Regions from separate parts of the Variovorax cryoconiti genome, predicted to be linked through region 2. Evidence: predicted binding sites of a transcription regulator. Region 2 holds the regulator's gene; each other region holds the start of a gene.

Region 1 (5,313 bases), on a different contig from region 2:
GCCGCGCCACCACGCGGCGCGAAGCCGATCTCTTCAAGCAGCATGGTCAGCGTGATCGTGAAGGAGTCATAGATGCCCAGGTGGTCGATGTCGGCCACGCGCAGCCCGGCATCGGCAAAGGCGCGTTGCGCGGCGATGGCCGCGCCGCACTGCATCACGTCGGCCATCGCGCTCAGGTGCTGGTGGCGATGCGCCTGGCCGGCGCCGGCCAGGGCGACCCGAGGACCGTCGCCCGGCTCGGCCGAGACCACCAGCGCCATCGCGCCGTCGGAGATCGGGCAGCAGTCCATCAGCTTGAGTGGGGCGGCGATCGGCTTGGAGGCCAGCACGTCGGCCACCGTGATCGGCGCGGTCAGGTGCGCGCCAGGGTGGCGTCGCGCATTGGCGCGCATCAGCACCGCGAACTCGGCGAGGTCGGCTTCGGTCGTGCCGGTCTCGTGCAGGTAGCGCGAGGCCATCAGGCCGTAGTACGCCGGCACGGATGCGCCGTTGGGCACTTCGTAGTCGGGGTCGCCGACCTGCGCCAGCGTCTGGATGGCGCTGTCGCGCGACTGGCCGCTCAGGCGGTTCTCGCCGGCCACCACCAGCACGTGGCGACAGCGGCCGCTGCGCACCAGCTCGCGCGCCAGCATCAGCATCGCGGCGCCGGTCGCACCGCCCAGCTGCAGGCTGTGCGCGTAGGCCGGGTCGAGCGAGAAGCGCTCGCAGAAGAGCGTCGAGAGCATCAGGTGCGGCAGCGTGGTGGCGTAGCCGCACAGCACGCCGTCGATGTCCGCGCGCTGCAGGCCGGCACCTTGCAGCGCCTGCTGCGCGGCCTGCGCCATCAGGTCGAGCGCGCCCTGCCCGTCGTGGCGGCCGAAGGCGGTGCCGCCGACGCCGGTGATCCACGCGGTGGTGAGGCTCGTCGCCATCAATGCACCCGCCCGCGGCGCGTGACGGCCGCGGCGCCGCCGGTGTGGGCGGCGCGGCTCCACAGCACTTCGCAGGTCGCGGCTTCGCGCCGCAGCGCCTGCGCCAGCTCCGCTTCGCGCGACGTGATGCGGTCGTTGAGCGCCGCGATGCTGATAGCCGCCACCGGCCGGCCGTCGGCCCCGAGGATCGGCACCGCGATGCCGCCCATGCGCTCGATCACCACGTCGAGCAGCACGGCGTAGCCGCGCTCGCGTGCTTCGCGGGCATGGTCCTCCAGCAGCTGCGCGGTGATGCGCGGGTAGCGCTGCAGCTGCGGCGCGATCACCGCCAGCGCCGCCTGCCGCTCGGCCTCGGGCATCCAGGCCAGCAGCGCCAGGCTGCCGGCACCCACGCCCAGCGGCCGACGGCTGCCGATGGACAGGTAGTTCGCGCGGATCGGGTAGCGCCCCTCTTCCACGTCGACGCAGAGCGATTCGATGCCGCTCGGGATCGACAGGATCACGCTGTCCTCGAACTGGCCGGTGAGCCGCAGCAGCGCCGGTCGCACCAGCGGGCGCGGGTCGAAGCGGGCCAACGCGGCGGCGCCCAGCACCAGCAGCTCGGCCCCCAGGCTGTAGTGCTTGCTGTGCGGGTCGCGCACGACGAAGCCGTCGTGCATCAGCACCTCGAGCAGGCGCAGCACCGTGGTCTTGTCGAGGCCGGTGGCGATCGCGATGTCGGTCAGGCGTGTGACGCCGGGGTCGGACAGCGCACGCAGGATGCGGCAGGCGCGTTCGACCGACGAGGTAGGCTCCACGGCCCGCTGGGCCAGCATCGAGGCAGGGGTGCGCGTTCTTTCAGGCATGTTGTCTCTTGTTTCGTTCCGCGGAACACCGCGACGGCGTACTGCATTGAACGCGGTGCGACTTTCCCGCGTCAAGCAATCGGTAGAAAGTTGCTGCAGGCGAAACTTTTTGAGGGAAAACCCGGGACGCCGGGACGCTGGTCAGGGAACGCGGTGGTGCCAGTAGCGCTGCCGTGCCTCGCGTTCGCAGCGCACCACTTGCGGCGCGCGGCTCGACCACTGCGCCGCGCCGCAATGCGGGCTGTCGATGAGCGTCGTGCCGCGCGCTTCGTAGGCCTCGCGCACGGGCGTCGCCGGGTGGCCGAAGCGGTTGCGGTAGCCCGCCTGCACCAGCGCCAGCCGCTGCTGGACCGCATCGAGCAGCGGCGGGCTCGACGAGGTCTTGCTCCCGTGGTGCGGCACCAGCAGCACGTCGGCGTGCAGGGCGCCGTCGGCGCTGCGGGCGACCAGTGCGGCCTCCTGCGCGCGTTCGATGTCGCCGGCCAGCAGCGCGGTCGCGCGCCCGTTGCCGATGCGCAGCACGCAGGAGACGGTGTTGGGCTTGGCCGAGGGGTTGTCGTAGTCCGCCGCGACCGGGTGCAGCACCTCGAAGTCGACGCCGTCCCAGGTCCAGCGCTGGCCGGCGATGCAACGTTGCGCCGGCCGCAGCGCCTGCAACGGATGACTTGCCTCGATCGAACTCAGCAGCGCGGCCTGCGGCTGCATGGCGAGCACGGCCGGCGCGCCGCCGGTGTGGTCGCTGTCGCGGTGGCTCAACACGACGGTGTCGAGGCGCTCGCCCATCGCGCGCAGCAGCGGCACCAGCACGCGGTGGCCGGCGTCGCTTTCCAGGCTGTAGCGCGGGCCGGCGTCGTACAGCAGGCTGTGGTTGGCGGTACGCACCAACACCGCATTGCCCTGGCCGACGTCGGCGGCCAGCAATTCGAAGTCGCCCATCGGTGGGCGCGGCGTTTGCCACAGCAGTACAGGCAGCAGCAGGGGCAGCCCCAGCACGCGCATCGACCATGGCAGCCGCATCGCCAACAACACGCCGCCCGCGACGCCGCCGACCGCCGCCCACAGCGGCGGCGCCGCCATCGACACGGTTGCGAACGGCCACGCCGCGAGCCACTGCAGCCACCGCGACAGGCCCTGCACCGCCCAGGCCGCCGCATCCCATGCCCACGGCAGCAACACGCCGAGCATCGCCAGCGGCGTGACGAGCAGCGTGACCCACGGGATGGCCAGCGCATTCGCGATCAGCCCGACCACCGACACCTGCTGGAACAGCAGCAGCGTCAGCGGCGTGAGCGCCAGCGTGACGACGGCCTGCTCGCGCGCCAGGCGGCCGAGGCGGCGTCGCCAGGTGAGCGCCTGCCCGGCCTCGGCCATCGCGTCGGTCGCGAACAGCGCCGCCACCGCGACGAAGCTGAGCCAGAAGCCGGCCTGCATCAACGCCCACGGGTCGACCGTGACCACCACCGCGCAGGCCAGCAGCCACACGCAGGGCCACGGCCAGCGCCGCCCGGCGATGCGCAGCAGCGCAACGGTCGCGAGCATCCACACCGTTCGCTGCGAGGGCACACCCCAGCCGCTGAAAAGCGCGTACAGCGCGGCCAGCGCGACGCCACCGGCCAATGCGGCCTGCTGGGCGGGCCAGCACAGCATCAGGCGTGTGCTGCGCCGCCACAGCGCGCCGACGAGCAAGGCCGCGAGCCACGCGAACATGGTCACATGCAGACCGGATATCGCCATCAAATGGGCCACGCCTGTCGCGCGGTAGACGTCCCAGTCGGCACGGTCGATGGCGCCCTGGTCGCCGGTCACCAGCGCGGCGATCACCCCCGCGAGGCGCCGGTCGGTCACCCGCTCGAAGACCGCGTCGCGCACGGCTTCGCGGGCGCGCTCGACCGGGCGTTGCCAGGTGGTGGCGAGGCGTTCGGGCGGCGCATCGCGGGCGCCGGTGCGCACATAGCCGGTCGCCTGCACGCCCTGCTCCCACAGCTGCAGCTCCTGGTCGAAGCCGTGCGGGTTGAGGTTGCCGTGCGGGGCCTTGAGGCGCACGGTCAGCCGCCAGCGCTCGCCGGCGTGCAGCGCGTCAGGGCGCCGAAGCGGTTGCGGCGCGACCGCCGCTTCTTCGGCGCCCCGGCCCCACAGGCCGGTGCCCTCGGCGTACCAGCCCAGCGCGATGCGGCGCGGCACGCGCGGCGGGAGTGGCTCGCCGGCCGACCCGCCAGCCCACTGCGCCGACTCGACATCGAGCCGGAAGCGCGTGCCGCTGTCGTCGTGTTGCGGCATCTGGGCGATCACGCCAATGACCTGAAGGTCGCGGCCCTCGAGCGACGGGGCCAGTGCGTCGCCGGCATAGCGGGCCGCGCGCCACCCCGTGAGGCTGGCACTGGCGAGCGCCGCGACCACCAGCAACGCGGCCAGAGCGCCTCGACCGTGACGGCGCGTGCGCCCCATGGCGTACAGCACCAGGCTTGCCGCAGCCGCCAACACCCCATAGCGCCAAGCCGGCCACAAGGCCGCCTGCTGCAGTTGCAGGGCCGCGCCCACGATCGCCCCGGCCAGGGCCGCGAAGGGCGCCCAGCCGCGCAGGTCGTGCTGCACCCTCACGAAATCGCTCCCTGATCCATGCGACCGGCCCTCCCTCTACACGCTTTCCGTGGCGCGTTAATTGCTTTGCCGGTGGGCTAGTATGCGTCTCACCCGAGACCCGTCGCCGCTCCGAGAAAAACCGATGTCCATTCACGCCGCACTCCACCACGTCACCCACTACAAGTACGACCGTCCGGTGCAGCTCGGCCCGCAGGTGGTCCGCCTGCGTCCGGCGCCGCACTGCCGCAGCAACGTCATCTCCTATTCGCTGCGCATCGAGCCCGAGCAGCATTTCATCAACTGGCAGCAGGACCCGTTCGCCAACTACCAGGCCCGCCTGGTGTTTCCCGAGAAGACGCGCGAATTCAAGGTCACGGTCGACCTCGTGGTCGAGATGGCGGTCTACAACCCCTTCGACTTCTTCCTCGAGCCGCAGGCCGAGAACTTCCCCTTCAAGTACACGGCCGAGCAGGCCGACGAGCTCGCGCCCTACCTGGTGGTGGAGCCGCCCACGCCGCTGGTGCAGGCCTACCTCGACAAGATCGACCGCAAGGAACAGCGCACCATCGACTTCCTGGTCGGCATCAACCAGCAGGTGCAGTCGGACGTCAACTACCTGATCCGCATGGAGCCCGGCGTGCAGACGCCGGAAGAAACGCTCACCAACGGCAGCGGCTCCTGCCGCGACTCGGGCTGGCTGCTGGTGCAGCTGCTGCGCCACATGGGCCTGGCCGCGCGCTTCGTCTCGGGCTACCTGATCCAGCTGACGCCCGACGTGAAGGCGCTGGACGGCCCGAGCGGCACGACGGTCGACTTCACCGACCTGCACGCCTGGTGCGAGGTCTACCTGCCCGGCGCCGGCTGGGTCGGCCTGGACGCCACTTCGGGCCTGCTGGCCGGCGAAGGCCACATCCCGCTCGCTTGCACGCCCACGCCGTCGAGCGCCGCACCGATCGAAGGCGTGGTCGACGACGCCG
Region 2 (5,313 bases):
CATCGTCCTGGGCCTGGGCGTGGCGCTCGGCATCGCGGTCTACGTCACCAAGGTGCCGATTCCGTTCATGACCAAAACCCAGCGCGGCGGTGCCGAGCAGGACGAGGCCGAGGCCCGCAAGAACAAGGACTGGAACCCCAACGCGCCGCTCGCCGGCAAGCCGTCGGCGCGCACCCCGCCCGAGCAGCCCGCCTCGGTCGGCCCGCTGAACCCGGCCGTGCCAGCCACCGGCCCGGTGCCAGCGGTGGTCGCGCCTGCTACGCCGGCGACCCGGCCCCGCACCGATGCCACGGCACCCGCCGCCTCGTCCGACCCGCTGGGCGACCTGGCCCGCGCCCGCGCCGGCACCGCCGCCCCGGCCACCACCACGGCGGCGGCCGACGGCACCGACCCCTTCGTGTACTTCGTGCAGGCCGGGGCCTTCCGCAGCACCGACGACGCCGAGGCGCAGCGTGCCAAGCTGTCGCTGATGGGCGTCGAAGCGCGCGTCACCGAGCGCGAGCAGGCCGGCCGCACCGTCTACCGGGTGCGCGCAGGCCCCTTCAACAAGAAGGACGACGCCGACCGCCTGAAGTCGCGGCTCGACAGCGGCGGGCTCGAATCCAACCTGGTCCGTGTCCAGCGCTGAACGCCTGAACGTCTCACCGATCGGTGCCCCAGGCGCCCACCATCCCTGGCTGCGGGAACTCCGCAGCCGCTGCCCGGCTCTGTCAGCCGCACAGGAGAACCTTTGATGACCATGAACCGCCGTGATTTTTCGCTGACCGCCGCCTCGATCGGGCTGCTTCCTCTCGCCGCCACCGGCGTGCATGCCCAGGCCCGCCCGCCGAAGGCCGGCACCGACTACATCGTGCTGGGCAAGCGCGCACCGGTCGACACGCCCGCCGGCAAGGTGGAAGTGGTCGAATTCTTCTCGTACAACTGCCCGCACTGCGCCGCCTTCGAGCCGCGCCTGGAGCCGTGGGTCAAGACGCTGCCGGCCGACGTGGTGTTCAAGCGCATCCCGGTGCCCTTCGTGGGCAACGACACCGAAGCCAAGCAGCGGCTCTACTACACGCTCGAAGCCATGGGCAAGGTCGACGCCTTCCAGATGAAGCTGTTCCAGGCCATCCACCAGCAGCGCCAGCCGCTGGTCGGCGACGCCGCGATCCTGGCCTGGGCCGAGAAGCAGCCCGACCTGGACGGCAAGAAGTTCGCCGACCTGTTCAAGTCCTTCTCGGTGGCCGGCAAGGCCAAGCGCGCCACCCAGTTGACCAGCGACTATCAGGTGGCCGGCGTGCCGGCGCTGGGCGTGGCCGGGCGTTGGTATGTGGACGGCGACACGGCCGGTTCGCTCGACCGGGCGCTGGAAGTTGTGGGCCTGCTGGTGGCTGAAGCCCGCAAGGGTTGAAGACCGGAGGACCGGCGACTGTTCACCACGGCCGTTTCAAGAATGTCAAAAGCCCGCCTCGGCGGGCTTTTTCGTCCGAGCGACCGGATGCACTGATCCGGCGCATACAATCGTCGAGCAAGTTTCGTGCCTTTATGACACATCGACCCCACACTCCCCTTTCCTCCCTCCTGCGCGCCGGCTTCGCCGCGCTGCTGCTCGCCGTCGCCACGGTTCCGGCGCTGGCTGAAAAGGCCGATCGCACCAAGCCCATGAACATCGAGGCCGATGCCATGCGCTACGACGACCTGAAGCAGACCAGCGTGTTCACCGGCAACGTGGTGGTGACCAAGGGCACCATCATCATCCGCGGCGCGCGCATCGACGTGCGCCAGGACCCGGAGGGCTACCAGTACGGCGTGGTCACCGCGGCGCCCGGAAAGCTGGCTTATTACAAGCAGAAGCGCGACTCCGGCGTCGACGAGTGGACCGAGGGCGAGTCGGAGGTCATCGAGTACGACAGCCGCGCCGACAACGTCAAGTTCATCCGCCGCGCCATCATGCGGCGGCTGATCGGCGCGAAGGTCAACGACGAGACCACCGGCGCGCTGATCGTCTACGACCAGAGCAACGACACCTTCACCGTGAACGGCGCGCCGCTGCCCCCGGGTGCCAGCGTGGCCGCCGGCGACCGGGGCAGCCGCGTGCGCGCCATCCTGACGCCGAAGGCAGCCGGCGCGGAAGCGGCGCAGCCGAGCGCACCCGCCGTGCCGGCATCTGCACCCGGCCGGGGCCTGCGCCCCAGCACCACGCTCGGCGGAGAAGCGCGCCCGTGAACGACAGCGTGGACATCGCGAAGCACGCCGCACCCCCTGCGGCCGTCGAAGGCAGCCGGCTCCAGGTGCGCGGGCTGCAGAAGCGCTACGGCAGCCGGCAGGTCGTCAAGAACGTCTCGCTCGATGTGCAGAAGGGCGAGGTCGTCGGTCTGCTCGGGCCCAATGGCGCGGGCAAGACGACTTCGTTCTACATGATCGTGGGCCTGGTGCGGGCCGACGCTGGCGAGATCAGCATCGACGGCGAGCCGATCGCGCACATGCCGATCCACCGCCGCGCCCGCATGGGCCTGAGCTACCTGCCGCAGGAAGCCTCGATCTTCCGCAAGCTCAGCGTGCAGGAGAACGTGCGTGCCGTGCTCGAGCTGCAGCGCGAGCCCGACGCCAAGGGCCGGCTCGTGCCGATGTCGAAGAAGCGCATCGACGATCGCCTGAACGAACTGCTGTCGGACCTGCGCGTCGAGCATCTGCGCGATTCGCCGGCGCTGGCGCTGTCGGGCGGCGAGCGACGCCGCGTCGAGATCGCCCGTGCCCTGGCCACGCAGCCGCGCTTCATCCTGCTGGACGAGCCCTTTGCCGGGATCGACCCGATCGCCGTGATCGAGATCCAGCGCATCGTCAGCTTCTTGAAGAGCCGCGGCATCGGCGTGCTTATCACCGACCACAACGTGCGCGAGACGCTGGGCATCTGCGACCACGCTTTCATCATCAGCGACGGGCAAGTGCTGGCACAAGGCACGCCTTCGGAGATCGTCGACAACGCCGAGGTACGCCGCGTGTACCTGGGCGAACACTTCCGCATGTAAGGGGAGGGCGAAACTCCCATGAAGCAGGGCCTGTCGCTCCGCGTTTCGCAGCACCTTGCGCTCACGCCCCAGTTGCAGCAGTCGATCCGGCTGCTGCAGCTGTCCACGCTCGAACTGAGCCAGGAAGTGGAGCAGATGCTCGACGAGAACCCGTTTCTCGAGCGCACCGCCGAAGAGGCCGCCCGTGAGGAGTTCGGCGTCGACGCCGCCGATGCGCCGCCGCCGCGCGACGACGACTTCGCGCCCGGCCCCGCCGCCGCCAGCAACGACAGCACCACCAGCACCACCGAGGCCGAGGCGCCGGCGGTCGACGCGACCGAAGCCACGCCCGACTGGGAAGGCGACGGCACTGTCGACATGGCACCCGACGACAGCGAATGGGGCGGCGACGCGCCCCCGCGCGCCAACAACCTGGGCGACGACGAACGCGCCGATGCCACCGAGCTGGCGCGCAGCCAGGAGTCGCTGCAGTCCCATCTGCACCGCCAGGCCCTGAGCCTGCGCCTGAACGAAAGCGACCAGGCGGCGCTGCGCTTCCTGATCGAATCGCTCAACGAAGACGGCTACCTCGAGGACTCGCTGCCCGCCCTGGCCTCGGGCCTGGCCGGCGACGACAACGACGAGTTCGACGGCCTGGTGCACCACTTCCAGGTGGCGCTCGGCCTGCTGCAGAGCCTGGAACCGGTCGGCGTGGGCGCACGCGATCTGGGCGAATGTCTCGCCATCCAGTTGCGTGCGCTGGCCCGTGCGAACGAAAGCGCCGAAGAGACGCAGGTGCGCAAGACCGCCATCGCGATCTGCAAGCAGCCGATGGAACTGCTCGCCCGGCGTGACTTCAAGCGCCTGGCCACGCTCACGCGCAGCAACGAGGAAGAGGTGCGCTCGTCGCTGCAACTGATCGCCACGCTCGAACCCAAGCCGGGTCGGCGCTTCGTCGATGTGGAACGCAACGTGGTGGTCCCCGACGTGATCGTCACGCGCATGGGCGCCGGCACCAACATCAAGTTCCGCGTGATGCTCAACCCCGACGTGATGCCGCGCCTGCGGGTGCACGACATCTACGCCGGCGCGCTCAAGCAGCACAAGGGCGAGGGCAGCCAGGCGCTGTCGCAGCGGCTGCAGGAGGCGCGCTGGTTCATCAAGAACATCCAGCAGCGCTTCGACACCATCCTGCGCGTGAGCAATGCCATCGTCGACCGGCAGAAGAGCTTCTTCGTGCACGGCGAGCTGGCCATGCGGCCGCTGGTGCTGCGCGAGATCGCCGACGAGCTCGGCCTGCACGAATCCACCATCAGCCGGGTGACCACGGCCAAGTACATGTCCACGCCCTACGGCACGGTCGAGCTGAAGTACTTCTTCGGCTCGGCGCTGGGCACCGAGACCGGCGGCAACGCGTCGAGCACCGCGGTGCGTGCGCTCATCAAGCAGTTCGTCACGGCCGAGAGCATCAAGAAACCGCTGTCGGACAGCCAGATCTCCGAGATGCTCAAGGAGCAGGGCATCGAATGCGCCCGGCGCACCGTGGCCAAGTACCGTGAAGCGCTGCGCATCGCGCCGGCCAACCTGCGCAAGGCGCTCTGAGTCCGCACCATGAACCAGCTCCATCTCTTTCTGCCTTGCGCCGCCGGCGTCGAGGACTTTCTGGCGCAAGAAGTGCACGGCCTCACCGGCCTGGCCGGCGACGACCTGATGGCCTCGCGCGGCGGCGTCTTCGTGCGCGGCTCGTGGCGCGACGCCATGAAGCTCAACCTGCACAGCCGGTTGGCGCAGCGCGTGCTGATCGAACTGGCGCACGCGCCGTACCGCAGCGAGAACGACCTCTATGCCATCGCCAGCGGCGTCGCGTGGGAGATCTGGTTCACGCCGCAGCAGACCTTCAAGATCGAGACCACGGCGCAGCACAGCCCGCTGCAGAGCCTGAACTTCGCCACGCTGCGCATCAAGGACGCCATCGCCGACCGCTTCCGTGCCAAGGCCGGCGGCGTGCGGCCGAGCATCGAGACGCAGTGGCCCGACGTGCGCGTGTTCGCCCACCTCACCACCGACCACTGCACGCTCTACATCGACACCTCGGGCGAGCCGCTCTTCAAGCGCGGCTGGCGCCAGGACACCGGCGACGCGCCGCTGAAGGAAACCCTGGCCGCGGCCATGCTGGCCGCCAGCGGCTGGTGGAACCCGGAAACCGGCGCCGTGTCCGAAGCGCCGCTGTACGACCCCTGCTGCGGCAGCGGCACCATCGCCATCGAGGCAGCGCAGATCGGCCTGGGCATTCCGGCCGGCGCGCTGCGGCGCTTCGGCTTCGAGA
Region 3 (5,313 bases), on a different contig from region 2:
GTCGAGGTGAGCGATCCCATGTAGCGGCCGTAGCCCATCTCGGCCAGGTGGTTGGCGGCCACGCGCGCCTGCTCGAACAGCGGTGCGACCAGGCCGTACGCGATGCCGCGGTGCGCCGCGCATTCGCCCACCGCATAGATGCGCGCGTCGGTCACGGTCTGCAGCGTGTCGGTGACGACGATGCCACGCTGGCAGTGCAGCCGCATCGATTCGGCGAGCTGGACGTTGGGGCGGATGCCCACGGCCATCACCACCAGGTCGGCGGGCTCTTCGCTGCCGTCCTGGAAGCGCACGGCGCGCACGCGGCCCGCGCCGTCGTCCAGCAATTCCTGTGTGTGGGCACCCAGGCGGAACTTCAGGCCGCGGTCTTCGAGCGACTGGCGCAACAGGCCGGCCGCCACGTCGTCGAGCTGGCGGTTCATCAGCCATTCGCTGACGTGCACCACGGTCACGGTCATGCCGCGCAGCATCAGGCCGTTGGCCGCCTCCAGGCCCAGCAGGCCGCCGCCGATGACGACCGCGTGCCGGTGCGTCTTGGCGGTGTCGATCATGGCCTGCGTGTCGGCGATGTCACGGTAGGCGATCACGCCGGCCAGGTGCTTGCCCGGTACGGGCAGCATGAAAGGGTAGGAGCCGGTGCACAGCAGCAGGCGGTCATAGGGCGCCTCGGTGCCATCGTCGGCGCGCACGATGCGCCGCACGCGGTCGACCTCGACCACCCGACGGCCCGCATGCACCGTGATGCCATGTTCCTCGTACCACGACCAGGGGTTCAGGACGATCTCGTCGAGCGTCTGTTCGCCCGCCAGCACCGGCGACAGCAGGATGCGGTTGTAGTTGGGATGCGGCTCCGCGCCGAACACGGTGATGTCGTAGAGCGCCGGGTCGATCCGGATCAGCTCCTCGAGCGTGCGCACGCCGGCCATCCCATTGCCCACGAGCACCAGCTTCTGCTTCTTCACGCGCATGTCCATGGCGGTTCCCGGCAGGCGGCTCAGGCCGCCTTCTCGACGTGGCCTTGCCGCGTGTAGAGGAAGTCGATGACCGCCTTGCGGTAGTGCACGTAGTCGCGGTCCTCGGCCAGCTCGACGCGGTGGCGCGGGCGCGGCAGGTTCACCGGCAGCACCTCACCGATGGTGGCCGACGGGCCATTGGTCATCATCACGATCTTGTCGGACAGCAGCACGGCTTCGTCCACGTCGTGCGTGACCATCACGACCGTGCTGTGCGTCTTCTGCACGATGGCCAGCAGCTCGTCCTGCAGGCGGGCGCGGGTGAGGGCATCGAGCGCGCCGAAGGGCTCGTCCATCAGCAGCACCTTGGGTTCCATGGCCAGCGCACGGGCGATGCCCACGCGCTGCTTCATGCCGCCGGAGATCTCGCCGGGCCGCTTGCCCGTCGCGGGCGTGAGGCCGACCAGGGCCAGCGCCGCGTCGGTACGTGCCTTCAGCTGCGCCTTGCTTTCGGTCGCCGCGAAGACGCGCTCCACGCCCAGGTAGATGTTCTCGTAGCAGGTGAGCCAGGGCAGCAGCGAATGGTTCTGGAAGACCACCGCGCGCTCCGGGCCGGGGCCGGCGATTTCCTTGTTGGCGCACAGCAGCGTGCCGTGCGTCGGCTTCGTGAGGCCGGCGATCAGGTTCAGCAGCGTCGACTTGCCGCAGCCCGAGTGGCCGATCAGCGCGACGAACTCGCCCTTGGCGACGGTCAGGTGAATGTCCCGCAGCGCCTGGAAGCTGCCCTTGGGCGTCTTGAAGGTCTGCTCGACGTCGCTGATCTCGATGAACTTGGAATCATCATTCATGACTTCACCTCTTCGAACGTGAACGCGGTGGCGATCTTGATGAGCGCGAATTCGAGCACCAGGCCGACCACGCCGATCACGAAGATCGCGATGATGATGTTGGCGACGTTGAGGTTGTTCCACTCGTCCCACACCCAGAAGCCGATGCCCACGCCGCCGGTCAGCATCTCGGCCGCGACGATCACCAGCCAGGCGGTGCCGACGGCCAGGCGCACGCCGGTCAGCATGTAGGGCAGCACGGCGGGGAAGAGGATCTTGGTGAGGATCTTCCATTCGCTGAGGTTCAGCACCTTGGCCACGTTCATGTAGTCGCTCGGCACGCGCTGCACGCCGACGGCGGTGTTGATCACCATCGGCCAGATCGAGCAGATGAAGATGGTCCAGATGGCCGCCGGGTTGGCGCCCTTGAAGACCAAGAGGCCGATCGGCAGCCAGGCCAGCGGCGACACCGGGCGCAGCAGGCTGATGAGCGGGTTGAACATGCGCGCGAGGAACTCGAAGCGCCCGATGGCGAAGCCCGCGGGGATGCCGACCAGCGCCGCGAGGCCGAAACCCATCGCCACGCGCTGCAGCGAGGACAGCACGTTCCAGCCCACGCCCTGGTCGTTCGGCCCCTTGCTGTAGAACGGATCGGCGAACACCGTCAGCGCCTGCTTGCCCGTGACCAGCGGCGAGGGGAAGCCGGTGGTGCTGTTCATCGCGATCAGCTCCCAGACCAGCAGGAGCAGGCCGAAGCCGGCCAGCGGTGGCAGCACGCGCATCCAGAAGGCGCGCAGGTCGAGCGGCTTGCGGGGCGCAGCCTGCACCGGCGCAGGCGCCGAAACGGCGGCAGCCTTGGCGGGTGCGACGACCGACGCGGCGGCCGGTGTGGAGAGAGGCACATTCGCCTCCAGGGGGGAATGAAAGACGGCGCTCACCATGGTGTTCTCCTCAGGCCTTGACCTTGAACGAATCGGCGTACCTGGCCGGGTCCTTCCCGTCCCACACCACGCCGTCCATCAGCTTGCTGGTGCGCAGCACGTCCTTGGGCACCGGCGTCTGCGTGGCGGTCGCGGCCTGCTTGTAGATGTCGATGCGGTTGATCTCCGTCGCCACCTTCAGGTAGTCCGGGTGCGCCTTCAGCAGGCCCCAGCGCTTGTGCTGCGTGAGGAACCACATGCCGTCCGACAGGTACGGGAAGGTCACCGCGCCGTCGGCATAGAACTTCATGTGGTTCGGGTCGTCCCAGCTCTTGCCCATGCCGTTGACGTAGCGGCCCAGGATGCGCTGGTTGATGGCGTCCACGCTGGTGTTGACGTAGCTCTTGTCGGCGATCGTCTCGGCCATCTTGTTCTTGTTCTGCAGCCCGGCGTCGATCCACTTGCCGGCCTCGAGGATGGCGGCGGTCACGGCGCGTGCGGTGTTCGGGTACTTCTTGACGAAGTCGGCGGTGCAGCCCAGCACCTTTTCGGGGTGGTCCTTCCAGATGTCCTGCGTGGTGATGGCCGTCACGCCGATGCCGTCCATGATGGCGCGCTGGCCCCAGGGCTCGCCCACGCAGAAGCCGTCCATGTTGCCGATGCGCATGTTCGCCACCATCTGCGGGGGCGGCACCACGATGTTCTTCACGTCCTTGAAAGGGTCGATGCCGGCCGAGGCCAGCCAGTAGTACAGCCACATCGCGTGCGTGCCGGTCGGGAAGGTCTGGGCGAAGGTGTACTCGCCCTTTTCCTTGGCGATCAGCTTGGCGAGCGACGGCGCGTCGACCGCGCCCTTGTCGGCCAGCTTCTTCGACAGCGTGATCGCCTGGCCGTTGTTGTTCAGGGTCATGAGCACCGCCATGTCCTTCTTCGGACCGGACAGGCCGAGGTGCACGCCGTAGACCAGGCCATAGAGCACGTGGGCCATGTCGAGGTCGCCATTGACCAGCTTGTCGCGCACGCCGGCCCAGCTGGCTTCCTTGCTGGGCACGATCTTCACGCCGTACTTCTTGTCGATGCCCAGCACCGAGGCCATCACCACGCTGGCGCAGTCGGTCAGGGGGATGAAGCCGATCTTGACTTCTTCCTTCTCGGGCTTGTCGGAGCCTTGCGCGTAGGCGAGGGCGCGCAGCGCGGGGTCGATGCCGGCGGCACCGACGGCGGCAGCCTGCAGCACGCGGCGGCGGCTCAACTTCGTTTTCAGCAGATCGGTCATGGGGCGAACTCCGGAAGAAATGGCAAGGCCAGAGACAAACAACAAAACAAAAACAAAAAAGGCGTCCGCATCACGCCGAAGCTGCTGGGAAGCGAGCTTCGACGGACACGGACGCCTTTGTCCGGTTCGGTGGGAGACACCCTGCGTTGGATGCCGCCTGCCTGAAGACCTACGTCGGTCTATGCAGAGTCACATGCAAGCGGTGTGCCAGCAGGCAGGGTGTTGTTTTTGCTATTGAAGTCGTAGCGTTGAAGCAAGGGCTGGTCAGGGATCCGGGCCTGATCGACTCGCTCAGCCGCACGTGGCAACGCTTTGTGCGATGCACCAATTGCGTTCAGGGCTTCCCGTCCACGGGCAGGTACTCCGCCATCGAGAGCACCGATTCGGCCACGTCGATCAGCCGCCGGTTCTGGTTCATCGCGGTCTGGCGCAGCATCTTGTGCGCTTCGGCCTCGCTCAGGCGGCGGTGTGCCATCAGCAAGCCCTTGGCACGCTCGACCAGCTTGCGCTCGTTGAGCGACGCACGCACGGTGTCGAGTTCGTCGCTCATGGCCTGCAGCCGGAGCGACTGCTCCTGGACCATGTCGAGGATCGAGCGCTCCAGCTGGCGGCCGTAGGGCGGCCCGCCGGCGGCGGGCGAGGCGGCGAGCAGCGGCGTGGCCGGCTGCTCGAAGAAGGCGGCCGACGAGGCGGGCGGCGCGTGTGCGATCTGCGCCAGCAGCAACTCGTGGGTCTGCAGCTCGCCGCGGGCGCGGCTGATCTTGGCGATGCACAGCTGATGCAGGTCCGCCGCCAGCCGCTCCTCGACCGTCTGCATGGCGTCGATGCGCCGTGTGCAGCAGTCGAACCACACCGGGCTCAGGTTGGGGTCGAGCGCCACGCCGGCGGGCGCGGCGCAGGCGATGCGACGCAGCCGCTCGAGTTCGGCGGTCTGGGCCGGCGGCAGGTGCGCCAGCCACTGCGCTTCCAGCTCGGGGCCGGAGAACTCCGAGAAGACCTGAAAGCAGCGCTCCTGCGATTCGATCAGGTGCAGCCATTGCTGCTGCCGTGCCGACTCGTTGCGGCCGGACGCGAAGGCCGCGGCGCCGCAGGCGCGCTCCTGGCCGGCGAGCTCCTTGCCCTGCATGAAGTTGAACATCGCCACCAGCAGGCGGGAAATCTCGGGGTCGGTCGCACCGTCGGCGGCCTCGAACACCACCGCGAGCAGGCCGGCGATCACCTTGACGAAGGCACCCGTCGCCTCGGCGGCCGGCATCTGCAGGGCACCGATGCGCTGGCGCAGCGCCGGCAGGGCGTCCAGGCCCGGCACCACCCACGCGATGCGGCTGAACAGGCGG
Region 4 (5,313 bases), on a different contig from region 2:
GTTGCTGCCCAACAGCACGCCCAGCGGCACGCCGACGACGGCGGCGATCAGGAAGGCCTGCACCGTGCGCCACACCGTCACCGCGAAGTCGGTGAGCAGCGGGCCACCGGCCAGGCCGGTGATCAGCGTGGTGATGGTGTCCGCCGGTGCCGGCAGCAGGATCGGCTTGATGAAGCCGAGCCGCACGACCAAATCCCACAGGATGAAGAGCACCACCGGCCCGATGAAGGGCAGCAGCTTGTCCCACAGCGGCGGCTTGGGCACCGCGCTGGCGGCGCCGTTCGCAGGTGGCGACCAGGGCTTGGTGGCGGCCCCGGCGGGCGCGACGGAGGTGTCGGCCATGGTTCAGGCCTTGTAGAGAAGTGCGTCCACCGGCACCTTCTTCTCGAAAATGCCCTTCTCGGTGAACAGGTCGTAGAACTTCTGGAAGTAGGCGACGTCGCTCGGCTTGAACTCGTTGTAGAGCATGTACGACGCGAGCGGCACTTCGGCGGTCAGCGCGCCTTCGATGGCGGTGTAGCCCTTCATGAACTGGCGGGCCTCGTCGGGCTTCGTGCGCACCAGTTCGACGCCGCGCGCATAGGCCGCGATGTACTTCTTCGCCACCTCGGGGTTCTTCTTGATGAACTCGGTGGTCAGGCTGGCCGCGCCACCGTGCCACGGCGCCATCGGGTCGCCCAGGATGTACTTGGCGACCACGCCGGCTTCGATGACGCGCGTGGTGCCGTTCATGCGGCCGATGGTGCCGGTCGGCTCCAGCGTGTAGCAGGCGTCGACCTGGCCCGCGACCAGGGCGGCGACGTGCTGGCCGATGGGCAGCTCGGTCACCGTGGCACCGGTGGCGCCGGCGCGCTCCAGCATGGTCTTGCACAGCGTCACGTTCTGGATGCCGGGGCCCGAGGCGACCTTCTTGCCCTTGAGGTCGGCCATCGTCTTGATGGGGCTGTCCTTGGCGGTGATGAACTCGTCGAGCACGAACTTGGCATTGCTCGGGTTGGTGCAGAAGATCTTGAAGAGACCCGGCTGCGCGATCTCGCCGATGGCGAGGTTGGCCGAGCCGGTGCCGTTGGCGCTGCCGTCGGAGCGGCCCGACAGCATCGCTTCCATCACCTGCTGCGCGCCAGCGAACTTGAGCGGCTCGACATCGAGGCCGGCTTCCTTGAAGTAGCCCTTGTCGACCGCGGCGAAGAAGGGCAGGCCCGCGGCCACCGGCCAGAAGCCGACGCGGATCTTGGGCGTGGCCTGGGCCAGCACCAGCGAGGGTGCGGCGAGCACGGCGATGCCCGCGGCGCCGGCCTGCAGCACATGGCGGCGCGAGGGCGTGGCGGCGACCGCTGCGAATGACTTGTCCTGAGATCCCATGAGTCCGACTCCTGCGTAAAGGTTGAAGCGAAAGAAAACCCGAAAGCCGCGCTCAGGCGAGCGCCGCCTGACGTGATGCGATGTACGAGCGCCAGCCGCCGTGGTGCGTGATGTCCTCGGCGCCGTCGAGCGCGATCGATTCGCAGACGAAGCCCTGCACGCTGCTGCCGTCTTCCAGCGTCAGCGTGCCGATGCCCAGCGGCGCGGGGATCAATGCGACGAAGGAGCCGTAGGCGGTGGCGGGCATCGCCCACACCTCGACGACGAGCCCGGCGCCACCCGCGGGCACGCGCACCATGCCGGGCTTGGGCGGCACGGTGCCGGGCAGTGCGTAGAGGCGGTACTGCGGGGCGGTCTTCGTTTCACGCAGCAGCGTGGCGCCGCGCTCGGTCAGCTGGCCGTTGAGCGGCATGCCCGACAGGTGCGCGCCGACGACGGCGACCTTCACGGTGGCGGCGGGCGTGAGCATCGGCAGCGCGACGGGTGCCGGCATCGGTGCGCCCGTTGCACCGAGCGTGAGTCCGGTGGCGTGGTGGAGCCGCTGACCGAGCTCGGCCAGCTGGAAGTCGCTGGCGCAGGGGCCGATCAGCGTCAGGCCGAAGGGTAGGCCGTCACTGCGCAGGCAGGTCGGCACCGAGAGCGCCGCGTAGTCGAGCAGGTTGACGAAGTTGGTGTACGCGCCGAGGTTCTGGTTGAGCGCGACCGGGTCGGCCCGCATCGCCTCGATGGTGTAGTGCGTGGGCGCGGTCGGCACCACCAGGAGGTCGATGTCTTTCCACATCGGTGCGGCCTGTTGCGCCAGCGCCCGCAGCTTCGTCTGCGCATCCACGAAGTCGGCCGCGCTGTAGCTGCGGCCCTTGGCCAGGATGCTGCGCACCGGCTCGATCACCTCGTCCTCGTTCGCGTCGAAGAAGGTGCGCACCGCCGCGTAGCGCTCGGCCACCAGCGCGCTGTCGTAGAGCAGCGCCGCAGCTTCGGCGAGCGGGGCGTAGTCGATCGGCACGCGCGTGGCGCCCAACGCTTCGAGCTGCGCGAGCGAGCGCTCGAAGGCCGCGGCCGAATCGGCGTCGCCGAAGAACTCGAGCGTCGATGGCACGCCGACGCGCAGGCGCGAGGGCAATGGCGTGGTGATGGGCGTGAGCGCGCGTGAGTACGGGTCGGCCGCGTCATGCCCCATGGCGACGGTCAGCACGCGCGCCGCGAGTTCGACGGTGCGCGCGAAGATCGACACACAGTCGACGCTCTGCGCCGCCGGCAGCACGCCGCGCGTGCTGATCAAACCCTTGGTCGGCTTGAGGCCCACGATGTTGTTGAGCCCCGCCGGCACGCGGCCGGAGCCGGCCGTGTCGGTGCCGAGCGCGAAGTCGACCTCGCCCGTGGCTACCACCCGCGCCGAGCCGGAGCTGGAGCCGCCCGACACGTAACGCGCGTCGAAGCTGTTGGGCACCGCGCCGTACGGCGAGCGCGTGCCGTTCAGGCCGCAGGCGAACTGGTCGAGGTTGGTCTTGCCGACCAGCACCGCACCGGCGTCGAGCAGGCGCTGCACCACATGGGCGTGGGCGGCCGCGTCGCGGGCGAAGGCCGGGCAGGCCGCGGTGGTCGGCAGGCCGGCCACGTCGATGTTGTCCTTGACCGCGAAGCGCAGCCCGGCGAGCGGGCCATGGGCCGCGGCGCCGGGAGAGGCGATCGGCGGGTCGATCCGCGTGATCCAGGCGGCCGCACCGGGGTTGGCGTCGAGCCCTTCATCGGTCGGCAGCGAAGTCGTCGTATGCACCATCATCAAGCATCCTGTCTTGTGTACATGATGAGATGCAAGCGGCGTGCCAACGCCTGCCAGGACTCAGGGAGCCCTGGCAGGTCGGATTCGGTGCGTCAGAAAAAGGATAGGTGCAAGCGCGGCTCAGCCTCGCCGGGCTGCGCGGTACAGGCCGTCGACCTTGCCGAGGTTGGCTTCGAGGATGCGGATGCGGTCGGTGCCGCTGGGGTGGGTCGAGAGGAAGCTCAGGCCGCCCTGGTTCTTCGAGGCGGTGGCCATCTTCTTCCACAGCGTCACCGAAGCGCGCGGGTCGTAGCCTGCCCGCGCCGCAAGTTCGAGTCCGACCAGATCGGCGTCGGTCTCGTCGCCGCGGCTGAACTTGAGCGACAGCAACTGCGTGCCGGCACGCGCCGCCATGTCGCCCATCTGACCCAGGCCGAGCAGTTGCGCCGTGATCGACAGCGCCGCGCCGGTGCCGGCGCTCTTGGCCAGGCGCGCGCGGGCGTGCTCGCGCAGCGCGTGCGCCATCTCGTGGCCCATCACCATCGCGACCTCGTCGTCGCTGAGCTTGAGCTGGTCGAGGATGCCCGTGTAGAAGGCGATCTTGCCGCCCGGCAGGCAGAAGGCGTTGATCTGCTGGCTGCCGATCAAATTGATCTGCCACTTCCATTGCGCGGCGCGTGCGTTCCACGGGCCGACGAAGGGAATGAGGCGCGCAGCGATGGTGCGCAACCGCTGCAGCTGCGGGTGGCTGTCGGGCGCCAGCGCGCCCTTGGCCTTGGCCTGCTGGAGGAGCTGGCCGTACTGCTGCACGCCGGCCTGCTCGATGCTGTCGGCGGGCACCAGGTTGCGCGCGACCGAGGCCTTGCCCACCTCGACCTGCGCCAACGCGGGTGTGACTGCCGAAGTGACGGCGGCAGCCCCCGCCAACGCCAGGAAAGCCCGGCGCGCCTGCCAGGGACCGATGGAAAACTCGCAGCGTGTGCACATGCGGGAATAATAAGCAGCCACCCCGATCGCCCGCGCAATGTCCCCACCCTCGGCTGCCGAAGCCTCCCCCACCGCCCTGCCTGCAGCACCGTTGTCCTGGCGCGATGCGCTCAAGGTGTACCTCGAACCCGCGACGCTGCGCATGCTGGCGCTGGGCTTCTCGGCCGGGCTGCCGCTGCTGCTGGTGCTGGGCACGCTCAGCTTCCGCCTGCGCGAAGCCGGCGTGACGCGCAGCGAGATCGGCTACCTGAGCTGGGTCGGCCTGGTCTACGCCTTCAAGTGGGCCTGGGCGCCGCTGGTCGACCGGCTGCCCATCCCGCTGCTCACCCGGCGCATGGGCCGCCGCCGCAGCTGGCTGCTGCTGGCGCAGGCGCTGGTCGTCGGCGGGCTGGTCGGCATGGCGATGGCCGACCCGCGCGGCGGCCTGGCGCCGCTGGTGTGGTGCGCGCTGCTGGTGGCCTTCGGCTCGGCCACGCAGGACATCGCACTGGACGCCTTCCGCATCGAATCGGCCGAGACGCGCAAGCAGGCCGCGCTGGCCGCCGCCTACCAGACCGGCTACCGGCTGGCGATGATCTGGGCCGGCGCCGGCGTGCTGTCGATCGCCGCGTGGACCGAGATCACCGGCGCCAGCGGCTACCAGAACGCCGGCTGGAAGGCCGCCTACCTGGTGATGGCCGCCTCGATGGCGGTCGGCGTGGTCACGGTGCTGCTGTCGTCGGAGCCCGCCCAACAGCTGATGCCCCGGGCGCGCAACGCCGCCGAATGGCTCAAGAATGTGCTGGTCGAGCCCTTCGCAGACTTCGTCCGCCGCTACAAGTGGCAGGCGGTGCTGATCCTGTCGCTGATCGCCATCTACCGCATCAGCGACGTGGTGATGGGCATCATGGCCAACCCCTTCTACGTCGACATGGGCTTCAGCAAGGAAGAGGTGGCGGCGGTCAGCAAGGTGTTCGGCGTGGTGATGACGCTGGTCGGCGCCTTCGTGGGCGGCATCCTGTCGATGCGCTTCGGCGTGATGCGCGTGCTGATGCTGGGCGCGGTGCTCAGCGCGGCCAGCAACCTGCTCTTCGCCTGGCTGGCCGCGCACGGCCATGACATGACGATGCTGGTGCTGGTGGTGTCGGCCGACAACCTGGCCGGTGGCATCGCGTCGGCCGCTTTCATCGCCTACCTGTCGAGTCTGACCAACATCAGCTACTCGG

The links. The regulator sigma-54, encoded in region 2, starts transcription at its own class of promoters, with help from an activator protein. The targets are predictions, from matches to a motif close to TGGCANGNAANCTGCTTT.
Region 1: ACSFA2_RS19070 (transglutaminase family protein) is a predicted target of sigma-54. The motif match lies at 4,405-4,422, and genes of this name have one in related genera.
Region 3: ACSFA2_RS23875 (CmpA/NrtA family ABC transporter substrate-binding protein) is a predicted target of sigma-54. The motif match lies at 4,169-4,186, and genes of this name have one in related genera.
Region 4: atzF (allophanate hydrolase) is a predicted target of sigma-54. The motif match lies at 3,171-3,188, and genes of this name have one in related genera.

Annotation. Positions count from the first base shown of each region.
Region 1 is NZ_JBPJZI010000008.1:133,893-139,205, forward strand. It holds gene ACSFA2_RS19055 (thiolase family protein) at 1-911, opposite strand, end outside; gene ACSFA2_RS19060 (IclR family transcriptional regulator) at 911-1,756, opposite strand; gene ACSFA2_RS19065 (DNA internalization-related competence protein ComEC/Rec2) at 1,898-4,354, opposite strand; gene ACSFA2_RS19070 (transglutaminase family protein) at 4,479-5,313, shown strand, end outside.
Region 2 is NZ_JBPJZI010000003.1:436,390-441,702, forward strand. It holds gene ACSFA2_RS11105 (SPOR domain-containing protein) at 1-628, shown strand, start outside; gene ACSFA2_RS11110 (thiol:disulfide interchange protein DsbA/DsbL) at 740-1,390, shown strand; gene lptA (lipopolysaccharide transport periplasmic protein LptA) at 1,525-2,205, shown strand; gene lptB (LPS export ABC transporter ATP-binding protein) at 2,202-3,008, shown strand; gene ACSFA2_RS11125 (RNA polymerase factor sigma-54) at 3,027-4,589, shown strand; gene ACSFA2_RS11130 (THUMP domain-containing class I SAM-dependent RNA methyltransferase) at 4,599-5,313, shown strand, end outside.
Region 3 is NZ_JBPJZI010000014.1:12,326-17,638, reverse strand. It holds partial or broken gene ACSFA2_RS23890 (NAD(P)/FAD-dependent oxidoreductase) at 1-974, opposite strand, end outside; gene ACSFA2_RS23885 (ABC transporter ATP-binding protein) at 995-1,801, opposite strand; gene ntrB (nitrate ABC transporter permease) at 1,798-2,721, opposite strand; gene ACSFA2_RS23875 (CmpA/NrtA family ABC transporter substrate-binding protein) at 2,732-3,976, opposite strand; gene ACSFA2_RS23870 (nitrate- and nitrite sensing domain-containing protein) at 4,311-5,313, opposite strand, start outside.
Region 4 is NZ_JBPJZI010000004.1:370,087-375,399, forward strand. It holds gene ACSFA2_RS13635 (ABC transporter permease) at 1-342, opposite strand, end outside; gene ACSFA2_RS13640 (ABC transporter substrate-binding protein) at 346-1,362, opposite strand; gene atzF (allophanate hydrolase) at 1,415-3,139, opposite strand; gene ACSFA2_RS13650 (M48 family metallopeptidase) at 3,263-4,108, opposite strand; gene ACSFA2_RS13655 (AmpG family muropeptide MFS transporter) at 4,146-5,313, shown strand, end outside.